DNA from 3 places in the Exiguobacterium sp. R-17 genome. Region 1 is predicted to be linked to each of the others. Evidence: riboswitches for the same ligand, from Rfam matches in the RefSeq annotation. Region 1 holds a riboswitch; each other region holds the start of a gene.
The links. Region 1 has a riboswitch for S-adenosylmethionine ahead of ACN9MT_RS13260 (methionine ABC transporter ATP-binding protein). Riboswitches for the same ligand answer to the same signal wherever they lie in the genome.
Positions count from the first base shown of each region.

Region 2: another riboswitch for S-adenosylmethionine. It lies ahead of ACN9MT_RS12285 (methionine ABC transporter ATP-binding protein); the one in region 1 lies ahead of ACN9MT_RS13260 (methionine ABC transporter ATP-binding protein).
Region 3: another riboswitch for S-adenosylmethionine. It lies ahead of mtnK (S-methyl-5-thioribose kinase); the one in region 1 lies ahead of ACN9MT_RS13260 (methionine ABC transporter ATP-binding protein).

Region 1 is NZ_CP184372.1:2,519,774-2,523,052, forward strand. It holds gene ACN9MT_RS13250 (alpha-glucosidase) at 1-125, opposite strand, end outside; gene ACN9MT_RS13255 (aminotransferase class I/II-fold pyridoxal phosphate-dependent enzyme) at 274-1,461, shown strand; SAM riboswitch class I at 1,524-1,628, shown strand; gene ACN9MT_RS13260 (methionine ABC transporter ATP-binding protein) at 1,714-2,727, shown strand; gene ACN9MT_RS13265 (methionine ABC transporter permease) at 2,717-3,279, shown strand, end outside.
Region 2 is NZ_CP184372.1:2,323,034-2,326,312, forward strand. It holds gene ACN9MT_RS12280 (methionine ABC transporter permease) at 1-473, opposite strand, end outside; gene ACN9MT_RS12285 (methionine ABC transporter ATP-binding protein) at 470-1,492, opposite strand; SAM riboswitch class I at 1,571-1,675, opposite strand; gene ACN9MT_RS12290 (bifunctional cystathionine gamma-lyase/homocysteine desulfhydrase) at 1,733-2,899, opposite strand; gene ACN9MT_RS12295 (PLP-dependent cysteine synthase family protein) at 2,892-3,279, opposite strand, start outside.
Region 3 is NZ_CP184372.1:418,617-421,895, forward strand. It holds gene ACN9MT_RS02300 (2,3-diketo-5-methylthiopentyl-1-phosphate enolase) at 1-888, opposite strand, end outside; SAM riboswitch class I at 959-1,060, opposite strand; SAM riboswitch class I at 1,266-1,369, shown strand; gene mtnK (S-methyl-5-thioribose kinase) at 1,447-2,613, shown strand; gene mtnA (S-methyl-5-thioribose-1-phosphate isomerase) at 2,610-3,279, shown strand, end outside.

The DNA.
Region 1 (3,279 bases):
GATGCGATGTAATCTAGCTTATCGATGACACCTCGCAAATCACCGATGCCGTCCCCATTCGAATCCTTAAAACTGCGCCAATAGACTTGATAGACGACTGCTTCTTTCCAGCTAGCTCGCTTCATCTCCTCACTCCTTTCCCTACTCTCTATTCCCGCTCCACATATCTGTACCTGTTTATTGGACGATTTTTTTGAATTTCAAAAAAGTTCTTTTCTTTTGACTGAATATTCGTTATCCTTGACGACAATACTACGAAGGAGGCACACATCCATGAAACATTTCGCTCCATCCATCGCCATCGATCGGCTTCCTGCTCCCGTTTTCGCTGAACTTGCGAACCGGATCGGTGCTGTGAAAGCTGCCGGACATGATGTCATTACCCTTGGTCAAGGAACACCCGATCAAACGACGCCCGTACATATTCTCGACGCCTTGAAACAGGCGATCGATGAGCCAACAAACCTTCAATATCCACCATTTCGTGGACATGATTTTCTAAAGCAAGCCGTCGCGAGCTTTTATGCGAACGAATTCGGCGTCACAATCGATCCGGCAACCGAGGTCGCAATTCTTCTCGGTAGTAAAGCCGGAATCGTCGCCTTACCACAAACGATCGTCAATCCTGGAGAAGGTGTCATCGTCCCGGATCCGGGGTACCCGGATTACCTGTCTGGAGCAGCACTTGCTGGTGCTTACCCGATTACGCTTCCATTGCTTGAGAAAAATAACTTCCTGCCGGATTACGATTTACTTGATACGACAGATGTCGAGCGCGCCCGGATGTTGTTCCTCAATTACCCGAGTAATCCGACAGGTGCGACAGCGACAGCAGAAGCCTTCGAACAGACAGTTGCCTTCGCGGATGCCCATGATGTTTGTGTCGTCCATGATTTAGCCTACGGTGGCATCAGCTTTGACGGTCCGACACGAAGCTTCTTGCAGACGGAAGGGGCGAAAGATGTTGGAATCGAGTTGTTCTCACTCTCGAAACGCTTCAACATGTCTGGCTTCCGAATCGCTTTCGCGATCGGAAATCCGTCCGTCATCTCAAGCATCGAGACGTATCAGGAACATCTCTACGTCAGTGCCTTCACACCGATCCAACATGCAGCGACCGTTGCCCTGACGAGTGACCAAACGTGCGTCCGCGAGTTAAGTAGCTTGTATGAAACGCGACGCGATGCGTTGTTCGCAAAACTCGATGCAATCGGCTGGAGTGGACCACGACCGGGCGGTTCCTTCTTCGTCTGGCTCCCCGTGCCGGAAGGATACACGTCCCAAAGCTTCACGGATCATCTGCTTGACGAAGCACACGTCGCCGTGACCCCTGGATCATTCTTTGGTGAATACGGCGAAGGATACGTGCGGATCAGCTTAATTGCTGACGTCGAACGGCTAGAGGAGGCCGTCGACCGAATCGGAACGCTCAACCTGTTCCGGACACCTGTTGCGGAATAATTCTGAAAAAACATTTGACAGATGGGAATCATTTCCGTTAAAGTAAATCCCAACAGCATAACTACTTATCGAGAGCGACCGAGGGATTAGGCCCAACGACGTCCGGCAACCACCTATCAGGAACGGTGCCACATCCTACAGAATGGATTCATTCTGAGAGATAAGTTACGAAATCTTACACTTTCGTCGCTTTTTTCTGGTTGCTCTGCTACTAGGAAAAAGCGACTTTTTTTTGTACAAGGAGATGAGCAGATGATTGAATTCAAACAGATTACGAAACGGTTCGTCCGAGACCGGACCCCGATTTTCGCATTACGAGATGTCGATTTGACGATTCAAAAAGGAGAAATCTTTGGGATCATCGGTGAATCCGGTGCCGGTAAGAGTACGTTGCTTCGTCTGATCAACGGTCTCGAGCATCCGACACAAGGAACGGTAAAGGTCGACGGTGTCTCGCTCGGCGGAATGTCAAAAGCAGATTTGCGTCAACTTCGCTTGCGGACAGGAATGATCTTTCAGCATTTCCAATTGATCCAGTCGCGTAATGTCGCAGATAACATTGCTTTTGCACTGAAGGCTGCTGGCGTCAAACGAGCAGATTTTCCGGAACGGATCCGTGAACTCGTCTCGCTCGTCGGACTCGAAGGATTCGAGACGAACTTCCCGAGTCAGTTGAGCGGCGGACAGAAACAGCGCGTTGGGATTGCCCGGGCACTCGCGAATGATCCAACCGTCTTGTTATGTGACGAAGCGACCTCTGCCCTTGATCCGGTCACGACGCTGCAGATTTTAGATTTGTTGAAAGATTTGAATGAACGACTTGGATTGACGATCGTCCTCATCACGCATGAGATCGATGTCGTCAAACAGATTTGCCATCGTGTCGCGGTCATGTCGCAAGGGGAAGTCGTCGAAGTCGCCTCTACATACGATTTGTTCAGTCAAGCCAAACATCCGGTGACACAACATTACGTCGACACGGCACTCCAGATCGAGCTACCGGAACGCATCTTGCAAGCGACACCAGGAAAGATCATCCGCCTGCAGTTCACGGGCGAGAAGACCGGTGAAAGTACGTTATCGGAAGCCATCCGTCGATACGATATCTCGGTCAGCATCCTGCACGGAAAAGTCGATTACATCCAAGACGTCGCTTTTGGTGTCCTAATCGTCAGCTTGACGGGATCCTCCGATCAAATCGCACCTGCCCTCGACTGGCTTGCGGCGGAACTTCATACACTCGAGGTGATTCAGGATGTGGCTTGATCGTATACAAACGATGTTACCCGAGTTGTTGAAGGCACTTGGTGAGACGGCGTGGATGGTTGGCATTTCGCTTGCCTTCGCATTGGTCGTCGGGATTCCACTCGGGATTCTCCTGTTCGTCACCGACCGCGGTTTATTCTTTCAAAACATTGCCATCCGACGTGTCCTTGACTTCGTCGTCAACATCGTCCGGTCCTTGCCGTTCATCATTTTGCTTGTTGCCCTCATTCCATTAACGAAGTTCTTGCTTGATAATACGATTGGTCCGACAGCAGCATCCGTCAGCCTCAGTGTCGCAGCGATTCCGTTTCTCGCACGACTCGTTGAAACATCACTGCGTGAGATTCCACCTGGTTTGATCGAAGCAGCGGAAGCGTGCGGAGCGAAACCATTACGGATCATCGTCAGTATCCTTTTACCAGAAGCACTCCCTGGCATCATTCAGGGAATCACGCTAACGACGATCAGTTTGATCGGCTTCTCGGCGATGGCTGGTATCGTCGGCGGCGGAGGTGTCGGTGACCTCGCGATCCGCTTCGGCTACTATCGCTA
Region 2 (3,279 bases), 200 kb from region 1:
AGTGTGACCGTGATACCAGAAACGATGGCAGGCAACGCTTCCGGGATTAAGACCTTATAGATGATTTGGAACTTCGTCGCGCCCATCGATTCCGCTGCCTCGATGACACCTTTATCGACTTCGCGTAACGCGAGTTCAACCATCCGACCGTAAAATGGTGCAGCACCGAAAATCAGTGCCGGTAATGCTGCCGTTGGTCCGAGGAACGAACCGACGATCGCTGTCGTAAATGGAATCAATAAGATCAGTAAGATGATGAACGGAATCGAACGGAAGACGTTGACGACCAAGCTCAGCACTGAATAAAACGCCCGATTCTTGAACAATAATTCTTCGTTTGTCGCATACAATAGTAAACCAATGATCAAACCGAGGACGAATGTCGAAACCCCAGCGATTGCCGTCATATAAACGGTACTGCCTGTCGCTTCCCACACCATGTCCCAGTCTAGGTTGTCAAAGAATGAAATCATCGGTGATCCACCTCCACTTCAACATCACTGGCTTGAAGCTTCGTGATGACCGTTTGTGTTGCTTCTGTTTCCCCGATTAACTGAATGAACAGCGTACCGAGCGCCCCTTCCTGTGATTGACCGACGTTTCCGCCGATGATATTGAACAGGACGGGTGAATCCTTCATGACTTCCGCGAGGATCGGACTTTCCGCCGTCGATCCGACGAATGTCAACTGAACGATTTTTCCGGTTGGGTAGCGTTCGCGGAGTTTCGCGAACGTCAACTCGTTTTCCGATGGCGACGTCAATTGTTTGACGAATTCCTTCGTCATCGCTTGCTTCGGATGACGGAAGACTTCTGCGACCGGTCCTTGTTCGACGATTTTACCGGCCTCCATGACGGCGACCCGGTGACAGATTTTTTGAATGACGTGCATCTCGTGTGTGATCAAGACAATCGTCAGTTTCAATTTTTCATTGATGTCGACGAGTAACTCAAGGATAGAGTCCGTTGTCTTCGGGTCGAGTGCACTTGTCGCCTCGTCACATAAGAGAACGTCCGGGTTCGATGCCAGTGCCCGAGCGATACCGACACGTTGCTTTTGACCACCGGATAATTGCGACGGATAAGCTTTTTCGCGTCCATCCAAACCAACGAGTTGGATCAGTTCCGCGACCCGTTCCTTGCGGCGAGCCTTCGGGAAGCCACCGAGTTCGAGTGGGAACATAATGTTTTCTTCAACAGTCCGTGACCAGAGTAGGTTGAAGTGCTGGAAGACCATCGAGACATTCTTGCGGACGCCTCGTAATTCTTTTGGTTTCAGTGATGTCATTTCGACACCATCGATTTGAATCGAACCACTCGTTGGTGCTTCGAGCATATTCAACAATCGGATCAAGGTCGATTTCCCTGCTCCGGAATAACCGATTATTCCAAAAATTTCACCGCGTTCGATTGTCAGATCGACATTCGCGACGGCTTCGACCGCTCCGCGCTTTGAGCGATAAATCTTTCCTACGTCTTGTAAACGAATCACAACTGTCCCTCCTAAAATAAAAAAAGTGCGCGCGTTTTAGAGCAAACGCGCGCACTTTTCAGTACACAAAACCATTTGCTCTCATCTCCCAGACTTTTGTCTGCTGGAATTAGCACCACTTCGGATCAGATCCGCGGTTGCCGGGTTTCATCGGGCCAGTCCCTCCACCACTCTCGATAAGAGTTTCGGTATTAAGTTTGTAGAATATATTCTGAATATTAGCAGGGGTTATTTTTGTTGTCAAACAGTTTTTTCAGAAACTTTTTCGAGGAACGTGAAAGCACGTGTTAAGTCTTCTTTCAAATCTTCCGCGTCTTCAAGTCCAACTGAAATCCGGACGAGACCGTCCGTGATGCCGAGTTCTGCCCGACGTTCTGCTGGGATTGACGCGTGCGTCATCCGTGCCGGCACCGAAATCAGACTCTCGACGGCACCAAGACTCTCAGCGAGTGTGAAGAAGTGTGTCGCCTCGACGAGTTTTTCTGCGTTCGCTGCTGAACCGACATCAAAGCTGATCATCCCACCAAATCCAGTCGCTTGTTTCGCTTGGATGTCGTGACCAGGATGTGATGCCAGTCCTGGGTAGAAGATGTTCGAGACGATGTCTTGCGCTTGTAGGAACGCAACGAGATCATGTGCTGTCTCTTCGATCGCATCCATCCGGATACCGAGCGTACGTAGACCACGGACGAGCAAGAAGCTGTCTTGCGGTCCAAGCACGCCGCCTGTCGAGTTTTGGATGAAGTGCATCTCTTCGCCAAGCGCATCATCTTTGACGACGACAAGTCCAGCGACGACGTCTGAATGTCCGCCGATGTATTTCGTCGCACTGTGCAAGACGATGTCAGCACCAAGTGCGAGTGGTTGTTGATGGTATGGTGTCGCGAACGTGTTATCAACGACGAGTTTAAGATCGTGACGTTTTGCAATCGTTGCGATTGCTGCGATGTCCGTTACTTTCAACAACGGATTCGTCGGCGTTTCGACGTAGACGATCTTCGTATTGTCTTGGATCGCTGCTTCCGTTGCCGCAAGATCCGTCGTATCGACGAACGTTACTTGGATGTTGAACTTCGGTAAGACGCGTTGCATCAAACGGAACGTACCACCGTAGACGTCGTCCGTCATGACGATGTGGTCGCCAGACTCAAGCAAGTGGAAGACAGCATGAATCGCTGCCATCCCAGAACCGAACGCAAAACCACGTGCGCCGCCTTCAAGATCCGCAATCAATCGTTCGATGCTCGTCCGTGTCGGGTTCGCTGTCCGTGAGTATTCGTATCCGTCCTTAAGTTGACCGATTTTATCTTGCTTGTATGTGCTTGTTTGATAGATTGGAGGTGTGACGGCTCCTGTTGCCCGATCGACACCTGTTCCTCCATGAATCAATGCTGTCTTCTTACGCATGAGTTTCGTCCACCTTTTCAAAGATTTGTTGGCTTAAATAACGTTCGGCACTGTCTGCGAAGACGGTGACGATCGTACTGCCGGGGTGACGCTTTGCGATATCAAGCGCAGCAACGAGCGCTGCCCCTGCTGAGCTACCGACGAGTAATCCTTCGCGAGCAGCGAGTGTATGAACCGCGTCAAATGCATCACGGTCAGAAATCGTATGAATCTCGTCGACGAGTTCACGCGGAACGAGGCTTGGCCATTTCGCTGTACCGATACCTTCTGTCTTATGCGGACCGGCTGGACCACCGTTCAAGACGGAGCCTTCCGGTTCGACGATTGCTGCTTTTGTACCGAGACGTTGTTTTAAGAAGTCCGCTGTTCCGGCGAACGTA
Region 3 (3,279 bases), 900 kb from region 1:
CGGAAGAGCGACATTGCCGTAAGGTGACGGGAATAGTGTTAAGTCTGCACCAGCAACGCGCGGTAATGTGCCAAGTAAGACAGGCGCTGCAACACCGTGGTTCGGGCTAGCAATCAATGCACCGCTGTAAGCCGGATGATTGAAAATGGGAACGTTGATCTCCGGATCACTTGCCAATTCACGTAAGACGTCGAGTCCGTATGTGAAGGTATTCAACAAGAAAGCAGTTGCTCCAGCGTCAATCAATCGTTTGGCTTGATCCTTGAGCGTAAAGACGGGACCACTAAGTGTGATCGCATACAACGCACGTTTACCGGTCCGGTGGAAATGAGCATCGATAACCTCACGTCCGATCCGTGCCCGATCAATCGTCGGTGTCAACGGATTGTCATATAAGATCTCATCGTCCTTGACGAGATCGATCCCACCAGCAAGTTGTCCTTCGAGTTGATCACGAAGGAACGATAAATCGCGTCCGATGACCCCTTTGAAGATGCTCATTAACAGTGGACGATCTTCGACACCAATCAAGGAACGAACTCCTTCGATCCCGAACTTCGCACCTGGAAAATCCGACGTGAATGTATCGGGTAGTAGCAGTTCTGTTAATTTGATTTCACCGTCGAGTGAGAGTTTCCCGAAGACGGTCGTCAAGATCGCAGAAAAGTCGCGCGATACATTGTGTTCCGGGTAACGAATCGTGATATAGCCTTTACCGTCGCGTTCTTCCGTATGTACGACTTCTCCTTTGAATGAGGCGAGTTGTTGTTGCTCAAGATGATTCAGCTCCGTCCAGGAACCAACCGTCAGACCAAGCGCGAGTTGTTCGGCGCGTTGCTCCAGTCGATCGCGGGCGGTCAATTGATAAGTAGCTGTGATGTAAGCCATGTCTTTCCTCCTTCAATAAAAAAATGGTCTCTTGTCAGCGACAAGAGACCATGAATGATTCGAACGTGGACTCTTATCTGTCAGCTTAGTAGCTGCAAGAATTAGCACCGTGCCAAAAGGTCGGTTGCTGCGACATCGTAGGGCTTGTCCCTCCGTCTGCTCTTGATAAGAATTGGATGAAATTGTGAAATCTAATTGCAATTTTTACATGAGAGTCACGACTTGTCAAACTATTTTTAGAAAATTTATTTTTTTGAAAATACTCTTTCTATATATGGAGCAAAAACGATATCCGTTTCTGCTTGATTTCGATTTGACAGCAGGGAAGAGGATTGCGTAAGATTCAAATCAATATCACACACGACAACTACATACGACTCTTATCGCGAGTTGGCAGAGGGAATTGGCCCGATGACGCCGCAGCAACCGACCACTTGGCACGGTGCTACATCCAACAGACGTTTCGTCTGAGAGATAAGAGGACGCAGTGACTTTCCTGCGCCTCTTTTCGATGACGAAAAGAGGCGCTTTTTCGTGTATCACACAGGGGGAACTGAGATGACATACAAAGCATTTACAGAACAGGACGCGATCGAACGGGTCCGCTCACTAGGACTGATCGGCGACGGAGCCGTCGAAGCAGAAGAGATTGGCGACGGCAATCTCAATCTTGTCTTTCGAATTCGAGAAGGTGAACATCGATTGATTCTAAAACAAGCACTTCCGTACGCGAAAGTCGTCGGTGAAAGCTGGCCACTATCACTCGAGCGGGCGTGGATCGAGCAATCCGCACTCCGTGAATTCGCCCGGCATGCCGTGCCGTTCGTACCGCGTGTTTTTCATGCTAGTCACGACGAGGCGTATACGGTCATGGAAGATCTTTCACATCTGACAATCGTTCGAAGCGGTTTACTCGCAGGTGAACAGTATCCGTTGCTTGCGGAACATATTGGTTCTTATCTCGCTCGGACTTTATTCCATACATCGGACTTTGCGCTTGGTCCGGTTGAAAAAAAACGTGTCGCCCGAACGTACTACAATCCGGACTTGTGCGACATCACGGAAAAATTAATCTTCACGGATCCGTTCCATGACGCGGAGACGAACGAGATTGAAGCCGGGCTTGAAGAAGAGGTGGCACGTCTATGGGCGGACGATGAGTTGAAACGCGAAGTCGCAAAACTCGAAGCGCTTTTCATCACGAAAGGAGATGCGTTGCTACACGGCGATCTACATACAGGAAGCATCTTTGCTTCGGCAACGGAAACGAAAGTCATCGATCCAGAATTCGCCTTTTATGGTCCATTCGGATTTGATGTCGGACAGTTCATCGCCCACTTATTCTTTGCAGCATACCCGGATTATTCAGCACTTCGTGATGCCCGGATTCGCGACATCGATACGTTCTGGCTGACGTTCGCTTCGACGTTCCGCGCCTTATGGGAACGCGAAGCCGTCGAACCATTCCGGACATCGGGACTCGTCGACGATGTACTGAGCACGATCTTGCAGGATGCCCTTGGCTTTGCCGGTTGCGAACTGATTCGTCGGACGATCGGACTCGCACCAGTCGCTGATTTAGAAACGATTAGTTCTATGACAGAACGACTAGAACGAAAACAACATGCTTTACGTTTAGGATCGGCGTTAATCAAACGTCGGACCGAATGCCGGACATTTGATGATTTACGAAACTTCGACGTAACGGAGGAACTTAGCCGATGAGTACATTCGTTCAAAGTATTCGTTATGAAGATCGTGTCTTGACGATTCTCGATCAGACACGTCTACCGCAGGAAGAACACTATGAAGTCATTACCGATCTTGCACAAGCGGTCGAAGCGATTAAACAACTGCGCGTCCGAGGGGCGCCTGCGATCAGTTTATTTGGCGGATTCGTACTCGTTCAAGAGGCGTACCGGTTTGAAGCAGAACTGTCGATCTATAAGCAAGCCTTGCTTGAGACATCAGCGACGTTACTCGCGACACGACCGACGGCTGTTAACTTACGAAATGTCCTTGATCAATTGAATCCAATCATTCAAGACGGGACGTCGGTAGAAGAGATCCGCGAACGGCTAGAGCAGCGGACGATTGCCTTATACGATCAGGATGCGCAGACGTCACGTCAAATCGGGATTCATGCACTTGAATTGTTCCAGTCAGGTAACCGGATCCTAACGATCTGTAATGCTGGATCGATTGCGACCGCTGCTTATGGAACAGCACTTGCGCCATTCTATATCGCAAAAGAACGCGGCATTGAATTATCTGTTTTTGCGAGTGAGACGCGACCATTACTGCAGGGAGCACGACTGACGACATGGGAGCTACAACGTGCCGGCATCGATGTCACGCTAATTACAGATAACATGGTCGCCCATACGCTGA